Regions from separate parts of the Cronobacter malonaticus LMG 23826 genome, predicted to be linked through region 3. Evidence: predicted binding sites of a transcription regulator. Region 3 holds the regulator's gene; each other region holds the start of a gene.
The links. Region 3 encodes CRP, which controls carbon source genes, mostly activating them, when cyclic AMP is high. Its sites were predicted from a motif close to ATGTGANNNNNNTCACAT; they were not measured.
Positions count from the first base shown of each region.

Region 1 (8,164 bases), 2.1 Mb from region 3:
TCGACATGACGGTCGAGGCGACGCTCACCAAACTGCACTATCTGTTAAGCCAGGGGCTGGAGCCGCAGGCAATTCGCGAAGCGATGATGCGTAACCTGCGCGGCGAGCTGACCCCGGACGATTAAAAGGAGCATGGTATGAATTCACGCGCCCTGCTGCTGGTGGATCTGCAAAACGATTTTTGCGCCGGCGGCGCGCTGGCGGTCGCGGAAGGCGACAGCACGGTGGATATCGCGAACGCGATGATTGAATGGTGTCAGAGCCGCGGCGAGCCGGTGGTGGCAAGCCAGGACTGGCACCCGGCGAACCACGGCAGTTTTGCTTCCGTTCAGCACGCCGAGCCGTTCACGCAAGGCACGCTCGACGGCCTGCCGCAGACCTGGTGGCCGGATCACTGCATTCAGGAGAGCGACGGCGCGGCACTCCATCCGCTGCTGAACCAGAAGGCCATTGAACAGCGCTTTTACAAAGGCGAGAACCCGGCGATTGACAGCTACAGCGCGTTTTTCGATAACGGACACCGTCAGAAAACCGCGCTCGACGCCTGGCTGCGTGAGCATGGCGTAAGCGAGTTGATCGTTATGGGGCTTGCGACCGACTACTGCGTCAAATACACGGTGCTCGACGCGCTAAGGCTGGGGTATACGGTGAATGTGATCACCGACGGCTGCCGTGGCGTTAACCTGACGCCGCAGGCGAGTATGCTGGCGTTTCAGGAGATGGCGGCGAGCGGCGCCACGCTTTATACGCTCGACGACTGGCGTGAAACGCAGGCATAAACCGCATCAGTCATCCGTTGCTTCATGAAAAAAGGCCGCTGAGCAATCCGCGGCCTTTTTTATAGCTTCAGCACATTTCAGCTTACTCTGGCTTGAGCGTGGCGATGGGCTGCTGATTGATGCCAAATTCCGCCTTCAGCTGCTGCTTGCTTTTCATCACCAGCTGGCCGTCAGTGCCGATCGTCATATGCTGCGGATTGGTGTTGTGGCGCATCTGCCAGAGCATCACCAGTTGCAGGCTGTTTTCTTTCTGCTCGGGCGTGAGCGCCACGCCATCGGGCCATTTTCCGAGTTCTACGGCGGTCGCGAGACGCTCGTAAACCTCCGGCGTCATGCTGCTAATCAGGTCTTCCAGGTTCATAAAAACGCGCTCCAGTGGAATAATTTGCTGAATCGATTCTTCAGCCTTTGATTTGCTCGCCGTTATCGTCATCGGTGAAGCTCAGCGACGCCGAATTGACGCAGTAGCGCTCGCCGGTGGGCTGCGGGCCATCCGGGAAGACATGTCCCAGGTGCGCGTCGCAGTTGCCGCAGCGGATTTCAATGCGCTGCATGCCGTGCGAGTAATCGTTAAGGTAGCGGATCGAATCTTCGCTTACCGGCTCGTAAAAGCTCGGCCAGCCACAGCCGGAATCATACTTGGTTTCAGAGTTGAACAGCGGCGCATCGCACACCAGACAGTGGTAGACGCCATCACGCTTGTTATGCAGCAGACGCCCGGTATACGGCGGTTCCGTACCGTGATTCTGGGTGACATAGAACTGCATTTCCGTCAGGGTGTTTTTCAGGTCGTCCTGGGAGTTTTGATTGGCCATAAGGTGACATCTCGGAGAGGTTTAAGCAGTTACATTACCTGCAATATTCTAACAAAACATTAACAGTAACGCGTACACTTTTGGTCTAAACTTAGCACTGAAAATGCAGCAGACAAGCAAACGTGATTAACATCACACTTTTGTTTTCGGCGCCCTTTTAAATTCCTCTCAGCGTCCCCATATGGACCTGAGCCCAAAAGGAAGAGTGAGGTGAGTCAGTCGTGCAAAGCTTGTCCATAGGATTGATTTGTCGCAATGATTGACACGATTCCGCTTGACGCTGCGTAAGGTTTTTGTAATTTTACAGCCAACCTTTTATTCACTAACAAATAGCTGGTGGAATATATGACTATCAAAGTAGGTATCAACGGTTTTGGCCGTATCGGTCGCATTGTTTTCCGTGCTGCTCAGAAACGTTCTGACATCGAGATCGTTGCAATCAACGACCTGTTAGACGCTGACTACATGGCCTACATGCTGAAGTATGACTCTACTCACGGCCGTTTCGACGGTACCGTTGAAGTTAAAGACGGTCATCTGATCGTTAACGGTAAAAAAATCCGCGTTACCGCTGAAAAAGACCCGGCTAACCTGAAGTGGGACGAAGTGGGCGTGGACGTGGTTGCTGAAGCAACCGGTATCTTCCTGACCGACGAAACCGCACGTAAACACATCACCGCTGGCGCGAAAAAAGTTGTTCTGACTGGCCCGTCCAAAGACAACACTCCGATGTTCGTTCGTGGCGCTAACTTTGATAAATATGCAGGCCAGGACATCGTGTCCAACGCTTCCTGCACCACCAACTGCCTGGCACCGCTGGCGAAAGTTATCAACGACAACTTCGGCATCATCGAAGGTCTGATGACCACCGTTCACGCGACCACCGCAACTCAGAAAACCGTTGACGGCCCGTCTCACAAAGACTGGCGCGGCGGCCGTGGCGCAGCTCAGAACATCATCCCGTCCTCTACCGGCGCTGCTAAAGCTGTAGGTAAAGTACTGCCGGAACTGAACGGCAAACTGACTGGTATGGCGTTCCGCGTTCCGACCCCGAACGTATCTGTTGTTGACCTGACCGTTCGTCTGGAAAAAGCAGCGACCTACGAGCAGATCAAAGAAGCTATCAAGAAAGCCGCTGAAGGCGAAATGAAAGGCGTTCTGGGTTACACCGAAGATGACGTGGTTTCCACCGACTTCAACGGCGAAGTATGCACTTCAGTGTTCGATGCTAAAGCAGGTATTGCACTGAACGACAACTTCGTGAAACTGGTTTCCTGGTACGACAACGAAACCGGCTACTCCAACAAAGTACTGGACCTGATCGCTCACATCTCTAAATAAGTGAGATGAGATTCTGATCTTAAGGGCGACTTCGGTCGCCCTTTTTATTTGGATTTAAGACAGAGGATTGCCAGAAATGATCAATACGCTTTTTGCCCTGCCGGTGTCTGAGCAGTTAACGCCTTACCTCTCCCGTCGCCAGCATGACGAGCTGGATATCATCGTTATCGACCATCCGCAGGTCCGCGCCGCCGTGGCGCTGCAGGGCGCGCACCTGCTGTGCTGGAAACCGGCTGGTGAAGAAGAGGTGTTATGGCTGAGCGCCAACACGCCGTTTAAAAAAGGTGTCGCACTGCGTGGCGGCGTGCCTGTCTGCTGGCCGTGGTTTGGCCCGTCGGCGCAAAAAGATCTGCCCTCGCACGGTTTCGCACGCAACCTGCCGTGGAATCTGAGCGCCCATAATGAAGACGACAACGGCGTGGTGCTGACGTTTGAACTGCACGCAAGTGACGCGAGCCGTAAGCTCTGGCCGCACGATTTCACTCTTTATGCGCGCTATAAGCTCGGCAAAACCTGCGAAATGGAACTGGAAGCGCACGGCGAATTCGAAACCACTTCCGCACTCCACTCTTATTTCAACGTGGGCGATATCGCCGACGTGAAAGTGAGCGGGCTTGGCGAGGCGTATATCGACAAAGTGAATGGTGGCGAGGAAGGCAAACTCAACGGCGGCGTGCAGGCGTTTCCGGACCGTACCGATCGCGTTTACCTGAACCCGGAAGGATGCAGCCTGATCCATGACGATGCGCTTAACCGCACTATCGAAGTCGTGCATCACCACAACAGCAATGTGGTGGGCTGGAACCCAGGCCCGGCGCTCTCCGTCAGCATGGGCGACATGCCGGATGACGGCTATAAGACGTTCGTTTGCGTGGAAACCGCCTGCGTGACCACACCGCAGCAGACGCGTGAAGATAAACCCTCACGCCTCTCCCAGACGCTGCGCGTCGTTAAAAAAGCCTGATAACCAACGGCCTCGCGAATAGCGGGGCCTTTTTTATCCGCCCTTCCCTGTTTTCCGTGAGCCTGCGCCATAAAAAAGGGCGCCATAAGGCGCCCCAAAAATCGCGTTACACATCAGAACGTGTAAGTTACGCCGGTAGACAGCAGCGCAGACCAGGAACGGTCAACCATCGGGCTGTCTTTGGCTTCGTCGCTCAGGTGGGTGTAACGGCCGCTGCCGTAAACGCTCCAGCTGTCAGAGAGACGATAGACGGCGGTCAGCTCAGCATACGGCGCCCAGCCATCGTCAGCGTCATAGCGGTCAAGCCCGCTGCGGCGCGACTCTTTGCCGCTCACGCCATAGTAGTAGTCATTCTGGTTTTCACTGCTCCACTCAACACCGATGCCCGGCGTCAGGGTAAGGCCGCCGTTGGTGTAACGATAAAGCCACGCCAGATCCCACACGATACCGTTGCTGTTATCCAGCGTATCGGCCGCGAGAGAGGTACGCAGATAGCCATACGGCGTATTGTGTACGTAAGAGAGGCCCGCCATCAGCGTGGATTTGCGCTCGTCCAGACGGCGCAGCGCACGGCTGTCGCTGTCGCCCGGCTTGAAGTGCAGCGGCGAATAGTACGCCATAATGGAAAGCTTATCGGCAGTGTCATTCCACAGGTAGTAACCCGCGCCAAGGCCGCGTACCCAGAAGTTATCGCCTTCATAGTTGATAACAGGCAGAGGATAAACGTCACGGTCGTACTGTTTATAAGGGTTTACCACCCATCCTGCACCCGCGCCAACTGACAGTTTTCCTTCTGCATGCGCAAAGGTTGCGGCTGAAGCCATAAGGGCACCCAGTGCCAGAAATTTGAATGTGCTCACAATCCATCAAGTCCTTTAGTCAAATGATCGGCTCGCGAAGTGTAACCGCCCCTTACGCTTCACCCCAAATTTTTTCGCACTTCTTTACATCATTGGATCGCGCAGCCTCGCATTTTCGCATGACAGGCGGCTTGCAATTTTATGACCTGACGGTGAATTCACGCCGTAAATGTAAATCCGCCAGCAGAAACAACGGGATGAGTGCTTGATTAATCACTGAATCCCTCATAAGGCGGCATGCAAGATTTTCAAATGCCATCTACGCTTAAAATTAAGAAGGTGCATTACCCTGACCGCAGTAGCACAGTGCAACGCGCAAAAAAAATGCTTAAGTTGGCATTAGGGTTGCTGTACTCAGAATACGTCTTCCGGGAGCCTCCACTATTCATATGAACGGCTCTTAAACCTGTGCTAAAAAACGAAAGGACGGCATGCCATGAATATATTCGATCACTATCGCCAGCGCTATGAAGCTGCCAAGGACGAAGAGTTCACACTGCAGGAATTTCTTACCGTTTGCCGGCAGGATCGCAGTGCATATGCAAATGCGGCGGAACGGCTATTGATGGCCATCGGTGAGCCAGTGATGGTGGATACTGCCCAGGAGCCACGGCTCTCCCGTCTCTTTTCGAACCGGGTGGTCGCCCGGTATCCGGCGTTTGAAGAGTTTTATGGCATGGAAGAGGCCATTGAGCAGATTGTGTCGTACCTGAAACACGCGGCGCAGGGTCTGGAAGAGAAGAAACAGATCCTCTATCTGTTGGGGCCGGTGGGCGGCGGTAAATCGTCGCTTGCCGAGCGTCTGAAATCGCTGATGCAGCGCGTGCCGATTTATGTGCTGAGCGCCAACGGCGAGCGCAGCCCGGTCAACGATCACCCGCTGTGCCTGTTCAACCCGCAGGAAGACGCGCAAATTCTGGAAAAAGAGTACAACGTTCCGCGCCGCTATCTCGGCACGATTATGTCGCCGTGGGCCGCGAAGCGGCTGCATGAGTTTGGCGGCGACATCACCAAATTCCGCGTCGTCAAAGTCTGGCCGTCGATTCTCGAGCAAATCGCTATCGCGAAAACCGAGCCGGGCGATGAAAACAACCAGGATATCTCCGCGCTGGTGGGTAAAGTGGATATCCGTAAGCTTGAGCACCACGCGCAAAACGATCCGGACGCCTACGGCTACTCCGGCGCGCTCTGCCGCGCCAACCAGGGAGTGATGGAATTTGTCGAGATGTTTAAAGCGCCGATTAAAGTGCTGCACCCACTGCTGACGGCGACGCAGGAAGGGAACTACAACGGGACGGAAGGTATTTCCGCCCTGCCCTTTAACGGCATTATTCTCGCGCACTCCAACGAATCGGAATGGGTCACGTTCCGTAATAACAAAAACAACGAGGCGTTCCTTGACCGTGTCTATATCGTCAAGGTGCCTTACTGCCTGCGTATTTCGGAAGAGATCAAAATCTACGAAAAACTGCTTAACCACAGCGAGCTGTCGCATGCGCCCTGCGCGCCCGGCACGCTGGAAACCCTGGCCCGTTTCTCGATCCTCTCGCGCCTGAAAGAGCCGGAAAACTCCAGCATCTATTCAAAAATGCGCGTCTATGACGGCGAAAGCCTCAAGGACACCGACCCGAAAGCGAAGTCTTATCAGGAGTATCGCGACTACGCGGGCGTCGATGAAGGCATGAACGGGCTCTCGACCCGTTTCGCGTTCAAAATCCTCTCACGCGTTTTCAACTTCGATCATACCGAAGTGGCCGCGAACCCGGTGCATCTTTTCTATGTGCTGGAGCAGCAGATCGAACGTGAACAGTTCCCGCAGGAACAGGCGGAGCGGTATCTGGAATTCCTGAAAGGCTATCTGATTCCGAAATACGCCGAATTTATCGGTAAAGAGATTCAGACAGCGTATCTGGAGTCTTACTCCGAATATGGCCAGAACATCTTTGACCGCTACGTCACCTATGCGGATTTCTGGATCCAGGATCAGGAGTACCGCGACCCGGATACCGGTCAGCTGTTTGACCGCGAATCGCTCAACGCGGAGCTGGAAAAAATCGAGAAACCGGCGGGCATCAGCAACCCGAAAGATTTCCGCAACGAAATCGTCAACTTCGTGCTGCGCGCCCGTGCCAACAATAATGGCCGAAATCCAAACTGGACCAGCTATGAGAAGCTGCGCACGGTTATCGAGAAGAAAATGTTCTCGAACACCGAGGAGCTGCTGCCGGTTATCTCCTTTAACGCCAAAACTTCCACTGATGAGCAGAAGAAACACGACGATTTTGTCGATCGCATGATGGAAAAAGGCTATACCCGCAAACAGGTGCGTCTGCTTTGCGAATGGTATCTGCGCGTGCGTAAGTCGTCCTGACGAATCGCCCGGCGGCGTTCGCGCTGACCGGGCCTACAACGAAGCGAACCGGACGCCGGAGCGCTCTGCGCATCCGGCGATGACGGTTCGGCAGAAAGAAAGTTGGCAATGCAGTACGGGGGGCATATGACCTGGTTCATAGACCGACGTCTTAACGGCAAAAACAAGAGCACGGTAAACCGCCAGCGCTTCTTGCGCCGTTACAAAGCACAGATCAAACAGTCGATCTCCGAGGCGATTAACAAGCGCTCGGTGACCGACGTCCAGAGCGGTGAATCCGTTTCGATTCCGAATGACGATATCAGCGAACCGATGTTCCATCAGGGGCGCGGCGGCCTGCGCCATCGCGTGCATCCGGGTAACGATCATTTCGTCCAGAACGATCGCATTGAGCGCCCGCAGGGCGGCGGAGGGGGCGGCGGCAGCGGACAGGGCCAGGCGAGCGCCGACGGCGAGGGCCAGGATGAGTTCGTGTTCCAGATCTCCAAAGATGAATATCTCGATCTGCTGTTTGAAGATCTCGCCCTGCCGAATCTGAAAAAGAATCAGCACCGGCAGCTAAACGAATATAAAACGCATCGCTCGGGCTACACCTCCAACGGCGTGCCCGCCAATATCAGCGTGGTGCGCTCGCTGCAAAACTCGCTGGCGCGCCGCACCGCGATGACCGCGGGCAAGCGCCGGGTGCTACGCGAGCTGGAAGCGAATCTGGACGAAGCACTCAGGAGCGAACCGGCGCAACTGCTTGAAGAGGAGCGGTTACGCCGGGAGATCGCCGAACTGCGCGCCAAAATCGACCGTGTCCCGTTTATCGACACCTTCGATCTGCGCTACAAGAACTTTGAAAAACGCCCGGAGCCGTCAAGCCAGGCGGTGATGTTCTGCCTGATGGACGTCTCAGGCTCGATGGATCAGGCCACCAAAGATATGGCCAAACGCTTTTATATTCTGCTCTATCTGTTCCTGAGCCGGACCTATAAAAACGTCGATGTGGTCTATATCCGCCACCATACGCAGGCGAAAGAAGTGGATGA
Region 1 is NZ_CP013940.1:2,371,249-2,379,412, forward strand. Features, by position in the region: gene ansA (asparaginase) at 1-125, shown strand, start outside; gene pncA (bifunctional nicotinamidase/pyrazinamidase) at 138-779, shown strand; gene AFK66_RS11185 (YeaC family protein) at 862-1,140, opposite strand; gene msrB (peptide-methionine (R)-S-oxide reductase MsrB) at 1,181-1,594, opposite strand; gene gapA (glyceraldehyde-3-phosphate dehydrogenase) at 1,940-2,935, shown strand; gene AFK66_RS11200 (D-hexose-6-phosphate mutarotase) at 3,012-3,899, shown strand; gene AFK66_RS11205 (MipA/OmpV family protein) at 4,013-4,723, opposite strand; gene yeaG (protein kinase YeaG) at 5,196-7,130, shown strand; gene AFK66_RS11215 (YeaH/YhbH family protein) at 7,257-8,164, shown strand, end outside.
Region 1: the regulator CRP is predicted to act here: its motif matches at 1,715-1,732, upstream of msrB (peptide-methionine (R)-S-oxide reductase MsrB).

Region 2 (8,164 bases), 220 kb from region 3:
CGCTCACAAACACGCGGCAGGCGGTGGTGTCAGAAGAGACGGTGAAGGCGTAAGGTTGGCGTTTGTCATTTGTAACCGTAATGACGGCGGGTGCGCTTTGCTTACCCGCCCTACGGTTAACGGAAGGCCTTATATTATGTAGGGCGGGTAAGCGCCAGCGCACCCGCCATTCATCCACACCCGCGCTCACTCCAGATAAAACACGTTTTTCAACTCCTGGCTCACCGGGCTGTTATCCGGGTTGGAGGGCATAATCTCGCGCATATGCTTCCACCAGCGCTGGCACACCTCGGTTTGCGCCACGGCGTTCCAGCGCGCCTCGCTTTCAATCTCAACCGTCGCGAAGAGCAAATGACGCTGCGCATCAAGCCAGATGGCGTAATGGTGCGCGCCGTGCGCTTTCAGCACCGCCTCAAGCTCCGGCCAGATGGGGGAATGGCGGCGCTGATACTCCTCGTGCGCGTCCGGGTTGACCTGCATTACAAACGCTTTGCGGATCATTATGTCTCCTGACAACATTTACGGAGGGCCAATATCGCGTTCATGCGGCTCTCCCTGGTTTTGCGGTAATGGCGGGTGCGCTTTGCTTACCCGCCCTACGGTTATATTCGCGGCGGCGGGTGCGCTTCGCTTACCCGCCCTACCAGTCATCTCATCAATGTAGGGTGGGTAAGCGCAGCGCACCCACCGTTCAACCGGCTCACGCCCGCCCGCTTACAGCGCGATGGCACCCGCGTGCGGCGTCACGCCAAAACGCTCGCCGAGGGCAATCAACTCCTCGCGCGTGATGGTCTGCTTCATGCCGCCCATCGACAACACCTTGACCAGGATCTCGGCGGATTTCTCGGCGGTATCGATAAGCCCGAACGCCTCGTCAAGCGTCGGCCCGGTGCCGAAAATACCGTGATGCGGCCACAGCACCAGCGTGTGGGTTTTCATCTGCTCCGACGTGGCGCTGCCGATGCCATCGGTGCCCGGCACCATCCACGGCACAATGCCGATGCCGTCCGGGAACACCACCAGACACTCGGTGCTGCCTTCCCATAACAGGCGCGTAAAGCGCGCTTCATCCAGCTCCAGCACAAAGCTCAGCGCAATCAGGTTCGTGGCGTGACAGTGCATAATCACGCGGTCCTTGCCGCCGGAGACGGCTTTGCGTACCGCGTGCGACTGAAAATGCGACGCCAGCTCCGACGTCGGCAGGCCGCCGTTGGTCAGCCCCCAGTGAATGTGATACGCCATGCCATCGTCGGTGATTTGCAGCAGCACCAGCGTGTCGGCCGGGTCGAGCTGCACGTTGCGGAAAAACTTCCCGGAGCCGGTTACGAGGAACCAGCAGCCCGCCAGCTCCGTGCGCGGCTGGCTCAGCTCCACGCAGCGTGGCGCGGGGTAAAACTCGTCGCGATAAGGCTCCACGTCGGCTGCGTCAAGGCGCAGGCTCACATTGCCGCCGTTGCGTTCGTCCCAGCCTTTCAGCCACATATCACTGGTGGCTTTAACCATCCCCTGAATGAACCAGGAAGAGAGAATGCGTTGCATGAGTGCTCCTTAGCGCGTGCTTAATACGTGTTGTTCATAGTGGCGGACGGCGGAGAGCCACGCGGCATCGGCTGGCGTGTCGTGGCGCTCGCAGTACATCTCCCAGACGGCCTGCCACGGCAGCGATTTTTGCTCTTCGAGCAGCGCCAGACGCGCGGTGTAATCGCCTTCAAGCTCCAGCTGACGCAGTTGCGCGGTCGGCTCCAGCAGCGCGCGCAGCAGCGCTTTCTTCATGTTGCGGGTGCCAATCACCCACGCCGCGATGCGGTTAATAGAGGCGTCGAAGAAATCGAGGCCGATATGCACGCGGTCAAACAGGTCATGGCGAATAATTTCGCCGGCGATGGCCTGGGTTTCGTCATCCAGCAGCACGACATGATCGCTGTCCCAGCGCACCGGGCGGCTCACGTGCAGCAGCAGGCGCGGCACGTAAAGTATCGCGGCGGAGATTTTGTCGGAGATCACTTCAGTCGGGTGGAAATGCCCGGCGTCGAGGCACAGCGCGGTCTGGCGGCTCGCGGCATAGCCCAGGTAAAACTCGTTCGAGCCGACGGTGTAGCTCTCCGCACCGATGCCGAACAGCTTGCTCTCTACCGCGTCGATGTGGTGCGCCGGGTTAAGTTTTTCGCTAATGACCTCATCCAGCGCGGCGAGCAGACGGCGCCGCGGCGCCAGGCGATCCACCGGCGTATCTTTCATGCCGTCCGGGATCCAGATGTTCATTACCGACGGCGTGGCGAGCTGTTCGCCAAACGACGCCGACACGCGGCGGCTCGCCTGGCAGTGTTCAATCCAGAACTGGCGAATTTCCGGGCTGGGGTGCGAGAGCGTAAAGCCGTCGGCGCTCAGCGGGTGCGAGAAGCACGACGGGTTGAAATCCAGCCCCAGCTGGCGTTCGCGCGCCCACGCCACCCAGTTTGCGAAGTGTGCCGGTTTAATGTCATTGCGGGCGACCGGCGTGTCAGATTCCAGATAGATGGCGTGCAGGTTGAGGCGCTTGGGGCCGGGGATCAGGCGCAGCGCCTGGTCAAGATCGGCGCGCAGCTCTTCGGCGTTACGCGCCTTGCCCGGATAGTTGCCGGTCGCCTGAATGCCGCCGGTGAGCTGCCCCTGCGGGTTTTCAAACCCGGCCACGTCGTCGCCCTGCCAGCAGTGCATGGAGACCGGCAGGCGGTCGAGCTGGCTTAACGCGGCTTCGGCATCGACGCCAACGGCGGCGAAGCGCTGCTTCGCCAGTTCCCAGGCCTGGTGAATGTGAGTGGTCATGCGTAAAGCTCCTTCCTGATTTGACGGGACGGCGATACCCGCGCCGCGTGGCGCGCTATTTCGCTGTCCGTCTGAGGGTGAAATGGGGTCAGCGTCTGGCTGGCGGTGACAACGCGGCGAAACGCGTCGACGTCGGCGATGTCGTCCAGCGCCATCAACTGGCAGCCGATATTGCCGAGCGTGGAGGCTTCCACCGGGCCGGCCAGCACCGGAATACCGCAGGCATCGGCGCAGAGCTGATTCAGCAGCGGGTTCTGGCTGCCGCCGCCGACGATATGCAGCACCGTGAATGGCCGCCCGCGCAGGGCGGTGAGTTCTTCCAGCACGCGGGCATACAGCAACGCCAGGCTGTCAAAAACACAGCGGGCCAGCTCTGCCGCGCTTTGCGGCGCAGGCTCGCCGCGCTCCAGGCAGGCGGCCTGAATTTCGCGGCTCATGTTTTCCGGGTTGATAAAGCGGTCGTCATTGGGGTTCACGACAAAGCGGCAGGGCGCAAGCGCGCGCGCCTCGTCGATAAGCGCGGGCAGATCGGTAATCTGTTGCTCCTGACAGACGCGCTGCAACAGCCACAGCCCCATGATGTTTTTCAGCACCCGGTAGCGCCCTTCGGCCCCGCCTTCGTTGGTGATATTGGCTGCGAGCGCGCGGTCATCGGTGTACGGCGTTTTGCTCTCAAATCCCATCAACGACCAGGTGCCCGAAGAAAGATACGCCGCGTCCGGCGTCGCCAGCGGCGCGGCGATGACGGCGCTGGCGGTGTCGTGCGTCGCCACGGAAACCACCGGCACCTCCACGCCCTGCGCGCTGCGCCAGTGGCCGATCACGTTGCCCGGATGCGTCGGCGCGCCGAGCCAGTGGTGCGGCACACCCGCCCAGTCGAGCAGCGTCTCGTCCCAGTTATCGGTGTTGATATTGATAAGCTGCGTGGTGGTGGCGTTGGTGTAATCCCAGTTCAGCGCGCCCGTCAGCCGGTAGCAGAGGTAATCCGGGATGAGCAGCGCATGCGCCACGTGGTCAACCAGCTCCGGCTGCTGCTCCACCAGCGCGCGAAACTGATACAGCGTATTAAACGGCAGGAACTGAATGCCGGTGCGGCGATAAATCGCCTCGCGGCCCATTTGCTGCTCCGCGCGGGCCATAATGCCGTCGGTGCGGCTGTCGCGGTACGACACCGGCAGGCCGACGCGCTCGCCGCGCGCATCCAGCAGCACATAATCGACGCCCCAGGTGTCGATGCCGATGCTGTCGATATCGACGCCGCGCGCGCAGGCTTTCTCCAGACCCGCGCGCACTTCACGCTCCAGCGCATCCACATCCCAGGTGTCGAAGCCGTCCACGCGGCGCAGGCCGTTGGCGAAGCGGTGGATTTCCTCAAGCGTCAGGCGCTGTCCGTGGCTGTCGTAGCGGGCCAGCATCACGCGGCCGCTGGACGCCCCCAGATCGACCGCGACGCTATGGCGAATAGTCATGGTTGGGGTCCTTGTTGGAATCTCTGACGCCAGTCTAGGGAGCGGCGCGGCGGCGCACCTTCACTCCACGGACAGCGTGTTAAGCGGGCTGGCAAGGAAGCAAAGATGAACGTGAGGAAGTTCACAAAATGGCGTCTGGCCGTCTGGCTGGCAGGGGTGTGAGCCGCGCCGCATTTCCAGAAATTTCACAGTGTTTCTTAAAAAACCGACGTGCTTTGCGCGTTTTGGCGTCGAAAATTTAAGGTGTAAGTGAGAACCGTTATCTACTATCAGGCAGGATTCACAGAACGCGGGGGCGAGGATGACGGTACTACAGAGCGTTGATTTTTTCCCATCCGGCGCGGCGTCGGTCACCATTGAACCGCGTCTGCCGCAGGCGGCATTTCCTGAGCATCATCATGATTTTTATGAGATTGTCATCGTTGAGCACGGCACCGGCACGCATGTGTTTAATGGTCAGCCGTATACGCTCAGCGGCGGCTCCGTCTGCTTTGTGCGCGACCACGATCGCCATCTCTACGAGCACACCGAAAATCTCTGCCTGACCAATGTGCTGTATCGCTCGCCGCAGGCGTTCAGTTTCCTGTCGGGGCTTGAAAAGCTTCTGCCGCAGGAGCAGGACGGCCACTATCCGTCGCACTGGCGCGTCAGCCAGCAGACGCTGCAGCAGGCCCGCCCGCTGGTCGGGCAGCTGGAAGCGCTGCGCGAAAGCAGCGATGTGCATGCCATCGCCAGCATGGAGATGCTCTTTATGCAACTGCTGATTTTGCTGCGAAGCGGTGCGCACGCGCAGGGCGACGGCCGCCCTGATGAACGGCTGAACCAGCTTATCGCCTGGCTTGAGGAACATTACGCGGAAGAGATTTGCTGGGAGCAGCTCGCCGACCATCACCGGCTGTCGCTGCGCACGCTGCACCGCCAGCTTAAGCAGCGCACCGGCCTGACGCCGCAGCGCTACCTTAACCGCCTGCGCCTGATGAAAGCGCGCTATCTGTTGCGCCACAGTGAAGAGAGCGTCACGGATATCGCCTACCAGTGCGGCTTTGGCGACAGCAACCACTTCTCCACGCTGTTTCGCCGCGAGTTTTCGTGGTCGCCGCGTGATATTCGTCAGGGGCGCGACGGGCAAATCCAGTAACGCGAAGGGAATCACCGTTTTCGGCGGCGAAAAAGCGCATACTTTGCAGCCATTTGCCCGGAGATACGCTGTGGCCGCTCAGTTAGTGCTCAGGAAAGCGGATTTCTTCGCGACACCCACCCAGCCGGTCGTCGTGGCGGATCGCTACCCGCAAAACGTCTTTGCCGAGCATACCCACGAGTTCTGCGAACTGGTGCTGGTGTGGCGCGGCAACGGGCTGCATGTGCTGAATGACAGGCCTTACCGCATCACCTGCGGCGATCTCTTTTATATCCGCGCCGAAGACCGCCACAGCTACCAGTCGGTTAACGATCTGGTGCTGCATAACATCATCTACTGCCCCGAACGGCTAAAACTTAACGTTAACTGGCGCGATCTGCTGGAAAATCCGCGTGGCGCGAACGGCGACCCGCGCTGGCGGCTCAGCAGCCAGGGCATGGTGCAGGCGCGCCAGGTGATTGATCAGCTTGAGCATGAAAGCCCGAAGCAAGACGCGCTCTCGCACTGCCTGGCCGAAAGCCTCTTTTTACAGCTGGCGATTACGCTGCGCCGTCATCGTTACCAGCCATCGGGCGGTACGGGGCCGGGCGAGGGCGAAACGCTCGATCTGCTGATGGCCGCGCTCGGCAACAGCCTCGACGTGCCGTTCGATTTACAGCACTTTTGCAGCCATTATCAGATTGCCGAACGCCCGCTGCGCCAGCTGTTCCGCCAGCAGACGGGCATGACCATCAGCCAGTACCTGCGCCAGTTACGCATTTGCCAGGCGCAGTATCTGCTGCGCCACTCTTCGTTGCTGATAAGCGAAATCGCCGCGCGCTGCGGCTTTGAAGACAGTAACTATTTCTCGGTGGTGTTTACCCGTGAAACGGGCGTGACGCCACGGGTGTGGCGTCAGCAGTGGAGTGCGATGGCCGGTTAGTTGGTCGCCATGCCCAGCCCGACGATATTCGCCGCCACGATAATTACCACGCAGCCCAGGCTCAGCACGCTGACCGGGCGGCGTCCTGCCGCTTTCCACTCGCGCAGCACCAGCCCGACGATGCCGCCGCACAGCACGTAGAAGCTCATGTGCAGCATCCAACTGATGTAGTCATACTGCGCCGGGATACGCGCATGGCCCCAGGCATAGAAAAAGAACTGCAAATACCACATCAGCCCGCCCAGCGCCGAGAGCAGCACATTGCTGATAAGCAGCGGTTTCGCCAGCGAGAAATCGGCTTTAATCGACAGGTTTTTCACCTTCGCGAGGCGAATAAAACAGAAGCCGAGGTTAATCAGCGCGCCGCCGCCCATGATAACGACATAGCTTGGCAGCGCGACGTAGAGCGGATCGACGCCGAGTTCTGCGGCGGCTTCATGCATCGGCTTCGCGGCGTCCATCGCAAACGACATACCTGCGGAGAACACGCCGCACAGCACCGCCAGCACCAGCCCTTTCTTCAGGTTAAACTCTTCGGCTTTGATGCCCATCTGGCGCTCTTTCAGCTGGCCTGCGCGGGTGACGATGGCGACGCCAATAAGAGCGACGAACACGCCAAGCAGCGTCATCCGCCCGCCCGCGGTGCCGACGAGCACACCGAATTTGCCGTTCAGCAGCGGCGTCATCAGCGTGCCGACAATCAGCGTAATACCAATCGCGATGCCGATGCCCATCGACATACCGAGATAGCGCATGGTCAGGCCGTAGTTAATATTGCCGATGCCCCACATCGCGCCGAACAGAAACACCGGCAGCAGCGTGGCGGCGCTGAACGAGCGGTAATAGGCCCAGAAATCGGGCAGCAGCAGCGCGCTGACCACCCAGGGTAAAATCAGCCATGACACCACGCCGCCCACCGACCACATGGTCTCCCATGACCAGTGCCGAACCTTTTTAAACGGCGCATAAAAGCAGGCGGCGCTCGCCGCGCCAATCAAATGCCACAGGATACCCATGGTTATTGCGTTACTCATGCTGTCGTCCTCGTTTCCGTCACAGAGCCAACGGGAGCGAAAGCCGCCCCCTAACCGAATCGAGTCTATTGAGGCGCTCACGCTTTCACCTTCGGGGCGCTGCCGCGAAGCGTTAACGGGTGGCAAAAAACAGCGAGTAAGCCGAACGGGGATCACACTTTATGGTGAATTCAGACGATGCCTAAGCGTTGGAAATGTGTGCGAAAAACGGCGCAGGGTGTCCATTTTTGGCTAATATTGCGTTAAGTTATAACCATATAAAAACTGCGGCATTGATAAACATTTTCAATATCATTTAATTAACTATAATGAACCCACTGCTTACGCGGCGTTAACACCTATGCCGCCCGACAATAATGGAGATGATGAATATGAGTTACACACTGCCATCCCTGCCGTACGCATACGACGCCCTGGAACCGCATTTCGACAAGCAGACGATGGAAATCCATCACACCAAACACCACCAGACCTACGTCAACAACGCTAACGCGGCGCTGGAAAGCCTGCCGGAGCTGGCGAATCTGCCGGTTGAAGAGTTGATCACCAAACTGGATCAGGTTCCGGCTGACAAGAAAACCGTTCTGCGCAACAACGCGGGCGGCCACGCGAACCACAGCCTGTTCTGGAAAGGCCTGAAAAAAGGCACCACCCTGCAGGGCGACCTGAAAGCGGCTATCGAGCGCGATTTCGGCTCCGTTGAGAAATTCAAAGAAGAGTTCGAGAAAGCGGCTGCGACCCGTTTCGGCTCTGGCTGGGCGTGGCTGGTGCTGAAAGGCGACAAACTGGCTGTCGT
Region 2 is NZ_CP013940.1:4,269,900-4,278,063, forward strand. Features, by position in the region: gene AFK66_RS19950 (MFS transporter) at 1-53, shown strand, start outside; gene rhaM (L-rhamnose mutarotase) at 187-501, opposite strand; gene rhaD (rhamnulose-1-phosphate aldolase) at 715-1,539, opposite strand; gene AFK66_RS19965 (L-rhamnose isomerase) at 1,549-2,805, opposite strand; gene rhaB (rhamnulokinase) at 2,802-4,274, opposite strand; gene rhaS (HTH-type transcriptional activator RhaS) at 4,576-5,412, shown strand; gene rhaR (HTH-type transcriptional activator RhaR) at 5,483-6,334, shown strand; gene rhaT (L-rhamnose/proton symporter RhaT) at 6,331-7,368, opposite strand; gene sodA (superoxide dismutase [Mn]) at 7,740-8,164, shown strand, end outside.
Region 2: the regulator CRP is predicted to act here: its motif matches at 4,431-4,448, upstream of rhaS (HTH-type transcriptional activator RhaS).

Region 3 (8,164 bases):
GGCGAAATACTCCGACGGTTTCGGCCCGAAACCGGCTGATATCATTCATGTGCCGTTTAACGATCTCGATGCGGTCAAAGCGGTGATGGACGACCACACCTGCGCGGTGGTGGTCGAGCCGGTACAGGGCGAGGGCGGTGTGACCGCCGCGACGCCGGCATTCCTGCGCGGCCTGCGCGAGCTGTGCGATGAGCATCAGGCGCTGCTGGTGTTCGACGAAGTGCAGTGCGGCATGGGCCGCAGCGGCAAGCTGTTTGCCTATATGCATTACGGCGTGACGCCGGACATCCTGACCAGCGCCAAAGCGCTCGGCGGCGGTTTCCCGGTCAGCGCGATGCTCACCACCCATGATATCGCCTCGGCGTTTCACGTTGGCTCGCACGGCTCCACTTACGGCGGCAACCCGCTCGCCTGCGCGGTGGCGGGCGAAGCGTTTGATATCATCAACACCCCGGAGGTGCTGGACGGCGTGGCGCATAAACGCGAGCAGTTCGTACAGCATCTGGCGCAGATTGGCGAGCAGTATGGCTTATTCAGCGATATTCGCGGTATGGGCCTGCTGATCGGTGCTGAGCTGACGCCCGCCTTTCACGGACGCGCGCGCGATCTCCTCTACGCCGCGGCGGCGGAAGGTGTGATGGTGCTGAACGCCGGGCCGGACGTGCTGCGTCTTGCGCCATCGTTGCTGGTGGAGAGCGCGGATATCGACGAAGGCATGGCCCGCTTCGCACGCGCAGTCGCGCGCGTGGTCAACGGTTAATCATTGTGGCTGGCTCAGGCGTCGTCTGAGCCAGATCCCGTGATGCGGGCGCTGACGCCACGCCACGGAAGAGATGGTATGCATGGTGCGCAGGTGATCGAGAATGCGCAGCAGATGATGTTCCATTACGCCCGGCGCTCCGTCCGGCAATACCTCTTCACCCTCCAGTACCGCCTCGTTTTGCGTATCGCCCGGCGCGTCATGCTCCAGCCGCTGCTGGCAGCGCTGTAGCGCAATCTCACAGGCCTGTAAGTAACGCGCTGCGGTTTCTGGCGTCAGCGTGGTTTGCTCGCGCGCCATCGTCGTTATCGCGTTAATGTGCTCGACAATAAACTGGCTGTGCGTCACCCACAGGCGCATATCCTCCAGATAACGGCTATTAAAGCCTGGCTCCTGCATGGCCTGGTTGAGCGAGTTATAGAGCGCGTTGTGCGCCTGGTTGACCTGCATACGCTGCCAGGCGAGCGGGCCGGGCTGCGGGTCGTCGCTCAGGATCAGGCGCAGCGCCTCCTGGTCAGCCTCCAGCGCGTCATGCGCGTTCTGGCGCAGCAGGCCGCTTTGCCACTGGGGCCAGAGCCAGACCATACCGCCAAACGCGATAAGACAGCCGGACAGCGTGTCTATCAGGCGCGCCACGATGTACTGCTCGCCGTTGAGCGTCAGGATTTGCAGCGAATAGACCGCCGTGACGGTAAAGCCAATCATCGCCCAGCCGTAGTGCCGCCGGATTATCAGATAACTGATTAACGTCACCAGCAGCATGCCGAGCAGGGTATAGCCCTGCGGCACTTTCAGGTGCAGCGTGATGCCCGCGATAATCAGCCCCGCCAGCGTGCCGCCCGCCCGGTGCAGGATACGCACGCGGGTCGCGCCATAGCCGTTTTGCGTAACGAACAGCACCGTCATCAGGATCCAGTACGGCTTCGGAAGCTGGAACGCGCTCCCTAACAACCCCGCCGCCGCCAGCATCACGCCCAGACGCGCGGCGGTGCGCAGCGCGGCGGATTTCAGCGACAAATAGCTTTTCAGCGCCCGCAGCAGCGGCAGGCGTCGCTGGCCGCTGTCCATCAGATCACGGGCGTATAGCGGGCGCTGGGTGCGCAGCACGCGTGCAATACGGCTGAAATGGTATTCGCAGAACTGGCCAACCGGGTTATCCGGGTGCTGGCGGGCGATTTTCGCCAGCGCCTCGACCTGCTTATCCATCGAGAAACGATGCGAATAGCGGTGGTAAAGAATATCGTCAGAAAGCGTGCGCAGCCGCGTGGCGACGGTCTGCGCCGTCCAGCGCAACACTGCTTCGGCATGGCTGCGCTCCACCAGTTTTTGCACTTCGCCGGGCTGATGCAGCGATACCGAGATATGCTCCTGGAGATCCAGCGCCACCTGGAACGTGCGTAGCAGGCGCTTGTAACCGTTTTGTTTAGTGGCGGAGAGCATCTGCAACTGCTGATAGCACTGGCTTATCTGATCCACCACTTTTTGCTGATGCACCAGCAGCGGCGGCAGCGCCTGTTCCGGCTCGGTGTGGCGCGTCAGCAGGCTATATTTGGCCTCGCAGTAGTCGGCGAGGCTTTTATAAATCAGGCTTAACGATTCACGTAGCGGCTGTTCGCGCCACAGCCAGAACCAGAAACCGTTAAACGCGCCATACCAGAGCGTGCCAAAGACATAGAGCAGCATGGGCTCCCAGATGGGCATATTGCCGGCGAGGCTTAATGTAAAGATGGCCGCGATGAGCGAGGCGGGCAGCAGACGCGCATGCAGCGGGCTGATTTCCGCCGTCACGCCGAGCAGTAGCGCCAGCATCAGCAAAATGAGCGGCAGCGGCACAGACTGCAACAGCAGAAGTTGCACCGCCAGGCTGCTCAGCGCAAACAGCGAGGCGCCGATGATCAAGCGTTTAAAAAAGCGTTTGTGCGGGGTATCGAGACCGGCAATGTTGCAGCAGGCGGGAACGAGTGAAAACAGTAACCCTTGTTGAAGATGGCCCAGCATCAACCCGACCGCCACCGGCAGGCTTAAGATCAGCGTTTGCCGTAAAGCGTAATTAATTTCAGGGTGATAGATAAGACGACGCCACATAGGGGAGAAGTATAGATACAAAAACGGCGTGTTACCGAAGCGACACGCCGTTTTTTGATTTTTTAGCGGGTTCCGTAAACCACGATGGTTTTGCCGTGGGCGGAGATCAGGTTCTGATCTTCGAGCATTTTCAGAATGCGGCCAACGGTTTCGCGAGAGCAGCCGACGATCTGGCCGATTTCCTGGCGCGTGATTTTGATCTGCATCCCGTCAGGGTGGGTCATCGCGTCCGGCTGTTTCGCCAGGTTCAGCAGGGTCTGCGCGATGCGGCCGGTCACGTCGAGGAAGGCGAGGTTGCCCACTTTCTCAGACGTGACCTGCAGGCGGCGAGCCATCTGCGAGGAGAGACGCATCAGAATATCCGGGTTAACCTGGATCAGCTGACGGAATTTTTTGTAAGAGATTTCAGCTACTTCACAGGCAGTTTTAGCGCGAACCCAGGCGCTGCGTTCCTGACCTTCCTCGAACAAACCCAGTTCGCCGATGAAGTCTCCCTGATTCAGGTACGAGAGGATCATCTCCTTGCCCTCTTCATCTTTGATCAGCACTGCCACTGAGCCTTTAACGATGTAATACAGCGTCTCCGCTTTTTCACCCTGGTGAATCAGCGTGCTCTTAGATGGATACTTATGAATGTGGCAATGTGACAAGAACCATTCAAGAGTCGGGTCTGTTTGCGGTTTGCCAAGCACCATGCGCGGTTATCCTCTGTTTTAAACTGGCTCCAAAGACAGGGCGCGTAACCCCTGTCTGGCTTTGCAATCATCATCTTCCCGGGTCCAGGGAAGTTGGCTGTCCGTGGACATCGCAGCCGATAAATTGTCTTCTCCTCTGCACACATGCGTAACATCAATGTATCGCCGCTGCATCCAGACTGTTTTAGCATAGCTTTTCTCAGGTGTCTCCTGTTGTCTCGTTTCAGCTTGACGCAGGTCGCCCTTCCATTGCCTCTGACGTCGCGCGCGCGTAATCTGTCAGAAAAATGAATAGCCTGGAGTGATTAACATGCATGCACGAGTGAAATGGGTGGAAGGGTTAACCTTCCTGGGCGAGTCCGCCTCCGGGCATCAGATCCTGATGGACGGCAACTCTGGCGACAAAGCGCCGAGCCCGATGGAAATGGTGCTGATGGCCGCGGGCGGCTGCAGCGCGATTGATGTTGTCTCTATTCTGCAAAAAGGCCGTCACGACGTGACCGACTGCGAAGTGAAGCTGACGTCAGAGCGTCGCGAAGAAGCGCCGCGTCTGTTTACGCATATCAACCTGCACTTTGTCGTAACGGGTAAAGCCCTGAAAGATGCGGCAGTGTCGCGCGCGGTGGATCTGTCGGCAGAGAAGTATTGTTCGGTAGCGCTGATGCTCGGCAAAGGGGTCAACATCACTCATTCGTATGAAGTGATTGAAGCGTCATGAGATGACGGGCGGCCCGGCAGGCGCAGCGCCACCGGGCATCGCCGTTACGCTATCTGTTTGCCTTCCATCAGCCGCTGCACCAGCGGCAGCATAATAAGCTCCATCGCGAGCCCCATCTTTCCGCCCGGCACCACCAGCGTATTGATATGTGAAATAAACGAACCCTGTAGCATCGCCAGCAGCCACGGGTAGTCGATGTTATCCAGATTGCGGAAGTGAATAACCACGAAGCTTTCATCAAGCGACGGAATGCCTTTCGCGGCGAACGGGTTGGAGGTGTCCACCGTCGGCACGCGCTGGAAGTTAATGTGGGTACGTGAGAACTGCGGCGTGATGTAGTTGATGTAATCTTCCATTGAGCGCACCACGGAATCCATCACCGCCTCGCGGGAGTGGCCGCGCTCGCTGGTATCGCGGATGAGCTTCTGTATCCACTCCAGGTTGACGATAGGCACCACGCCTACGAGTAAATCGACATGCTTCGCCACGTCATGCTGCGGCGTCACCACGCCGCCGTGCAGCCCTTCGTAAAACAGCACGTCCGTCGGCTCCGGCAGCGGCTGCCACGGCGTAAACGTGCCGGGCACCTGGTTCCACGGCACCGCTTCGTCATAGGTGTGCAGATATTTACGCGACTGCCCTTTGCCGGTCAGGCCGTACTCCACAAAGGTTTGCTCCAGCAGGCCGAAATCGTTCGCCTCCGGGCCGAAATAGCTGATGTGGCGGCCAAGATCGCGCGCTTTGCGAATAGCCATGTCCATCTCCGGGCGCGTGTAGCGGTGAAAGCTGTCGCCTTCCACTTCGGCGGCACGGAGATTCAGCTGGGCGAAAATTTTACGAAACGCGAGGCTGGTGGTGGTGGTTCCCGCGCCGCTGGAGCCTGTGACGGCGATAACCGGATGTTTGGCAGACATAGCGAGACAACTCCCTGAAGCGGCGGGGCAAGGCTCCGCCTGGCAACGTTAACCGCGAAACTGCGAACGCGGCATGATATTGACCGTTTCGTGCAGCTCAGACCACACCAGAACGGCTTCGCCACTTTGCAACTGACGCCGCACGTCGGCGACCTTTTGCTCAAGCGAGCGTTCATGTTCACCATAATCAGTGCCTTCGCGCAAGACGAAGGCTTCAATCAGGCGCTCCAGGGTGTCGGGCGCGATCTCTTGCCAGGGAATGATCATTTATCGGTCCAGATAAGACGTTAACCAGTCAGGAATGCGCTGTTCCAGCCACATTTTGGGCTGACGCAGCGTGCCGCCGACAAAGCCCACGTGACCGCCATGCTCTGTCAGTTGATATTCAATATTAGCAGGCAGCGTGGTGGTGTCGGGGATCACGTGATGATCCATAAACGGGTCGTCTTTGGCTTGGATAATCAGTGTCGGACGGGTGATGCTGGCGAGACGCGGCATCGCGCTGCACTGGCGATAGTAATCGACGGCATCGCTAAAGCCGTGAATTTTCGACGTGATCAAATCATCGAAATCGCGGATGCGGCGCAGGCGCTTAAGCTGGGCGAGTTCAATCGGCAGCGTACCGGGCCAGGCTTTCAGCTTGCGGGTGGCGTTGGCTTTCAGCAGGTTCAGCAGATAGAACTGATAAAAGCGTGAAAAGCCTTTTTCCATATGGTTGCAGCAGTGTTCGAGCATAAACGGCGCGGACACAATCACGCCTGCCGTCAGCGGGAAGCTGGCGTCAATCTCCGCCATCAGGCAGCCGAGCATATTGCCGCCGAGCGAATAGCCCACCGCCGCTGTCGGTACGGTACCGTAACGTTCATCCAGCCAGCGCAGGAAAAAGGTGCCGTCTTCGGTTTCGCCCGAATGGTAGATGCGGCCCAGTTTGTTCGGCACGCCGCTACAGCCGCGAAAGTGCATCACCACGCCGAGCCAGCCACGCGCTTTCGCCGCATGGATAAGTCCGTGGGCGTAAGGGCTGTGCAGGCTGCCTTCCAGACCGTGAAACACCACCAGCCGCGGCTTATGGCGCGCCTGGTCAGGGTTTTCGCTAAACGCCAGGTCGACAAAATCGCCATCCGGCAGATCCAGACGCTGCCAGTGCGGCTCAAACTGCAAACGGCGGCGCAGCACGCGCGGCAGCATGGTTTGCAGGTGTGGATTACTGACTCCCGGCATTGGCTGAAAGTGTGAGGAATCGGTGTTCAGTGCAGGGAGTTCTGCGGGAGTAATGTCGGCCATAGCTGATGTCTTTTATTAGTTCGCTAATTACTATACCGGTTGTTATCCATTTTGTTGATGCTTTGGTGCGGATCACTCGGCCAGTAAATTGCGTGAGAAAAGGTGAATATCGGCATCCGGCTTGCGTCGCCAGAGCCTGGCCTTGCGGGCACCGGTGGCGACGCTCTCGCCAGTCTCTTCAAACATGCCGGACGCCTCAAAGCGGCGGATCAGGCTTTTACGCTGGATGGGCTGGCCGAGAATAATTTCCGTCGCCTCCTGAAGCTGGCTCAGCGTAAAACACTCCGGCAGACAGTAGACCGGCAGGAGCGAATACATCGTCTTCTGGCGCAGGCGGCGCAGCGCGGCCTCGATAATCGTCTGGTGATCGAACGCCAGCTCAATAGCGTCAAGCTCCGCCACTGGCACCCACTGCGCATCGCTGACGGAGGCGATATGCGGCTGACAGTCAACCCAGGCGATCAGCGCAAACCAGGCGGTGGTGAGGCTCCAGCCGCGCGGATCGCGATCCGGGCCAGAAAACGTCTCCAGTTGCTCCAGCCATGACGGGCGCACGCCGGTTTTCTCGGTGAGCTTACGCAGCGCCGTCGCGTGGGTGGAATCATCTTTCTGCATATCGATAAACCCGCCCGGCAGCGCCCAGCGCCCCTGCTGCGGCTGACGGGCGCGCTGTACCAGCAGCACGCAGAGCGCCTGGTCGTGCAGGGTGAACAGCACGCTGTCGACCGTCACCAGCGGGGAAGGGAACCGCGCAGGGTCGTAAGTTTCCAGATATTCCGCTTCAGTGGTCATGCACCGCTCCGTTTAATTGTCTCAGAGACAAGTTTACCAGCCCCGGACGCCGGGACAAAGCGAACCTGTAATGTTTTAATTTTCAGCGACATGCTATTTTTTAGCCAGCGCGGCGAAAATTTCGCTTGCTTATTAGTGTCTCTTGGACAATATTAAATGTGTCGCAAGGACATAAACTAATTAACCGGGGGCGAAAATGATGCAGCCGCAGCTGATGGTAGACGGACAAGAGATTGCAACACAGACCGGGCGTTTTCCTGACGGCGCCGTGTGGGCGAAAGTGACCGGCGAACTGCCGCGCGTCGCCTCGCTGATGCGTATTCGCGCCGCCATGAAAACGATGGACGATTTCATGCTGCTGGCGCAGCTCACCGACGCGGTGCGTCAGCACTGTGACGTGCGCTTCAGCCATCTGGAACTGCCTTGGCTGCCGTATGCCCGCCAGGACAGGCACATGCAGCCGGGTGACAGCTTCGCGCTTAAAGTCTTCGCCCGCCAGCTGAATACCCTCGGTTTCGACAAAGTGATCGTACTTGACCCGCACAGCGAAGCCGCCGCCGCCGCGATTGAAAATCTGGTGGCTATCCCGCAGGAGCGTGGCCTGTTACAAAGCAAGACGCTGGAGCGCGCTCTGAAAGCCGGCGAGTTAATGCTGGTGGCGCCCGATGCGGGCGCGCTTAAAAAAATCCATGCCGTCGCGCAGGCGGCGGGCGTTCATGAGTTCGCCATTCTGACCAAACAGCGCAACGTCGCGACCGGCGAGCTGACCGGTTTTCGTCTGGTGGATGGCGACGTGAAAGGCAAAGCGGTGCTGATTGTGGACGATCTCTGCGATGCGGGCGGCACGTTTATCGGCTCAGCCCAGGTGCTGCGTGATGCAGGGGCAAGCAGCGTCAGCCTCTACGTGACCCACGGC
Region 3 is NZ_CP013940.1:197,652-205,815, forward strand. Features, by position in the region: gene argD (bifunctional acetylornithine/succinyldiaminopimelate transaminase) at 1-760, shown strand, start outside; gene AFK66_RS00860 (YccS/YhfK family putative transporter) at 761-2,845, opposite strand; gene crp (cAMP-activated global transcriptional regulator CRP) at 2,908-3,540, opposite strand; gene AFK66_RS00870 (OsmC family protein) at 3,851-4,258, shown strand; gene AFK66_RS00875 (phosphoribulokinase) at 4,303-5,172, opposite strand; gene AFK66_RS00880 (YheU family protein) at 5,221-5,439, opposite strand; gene AFK66_RS00885 (hydrolase) at 5,440-6,456, opposite strand; gene AFK66_RS00890 (NUDIX hydrolase) at 6,529-7,248, opposite strand; gene prs (ribose-phosphate diphosphokinase) at 7,445-8,164, shown strand, end outside.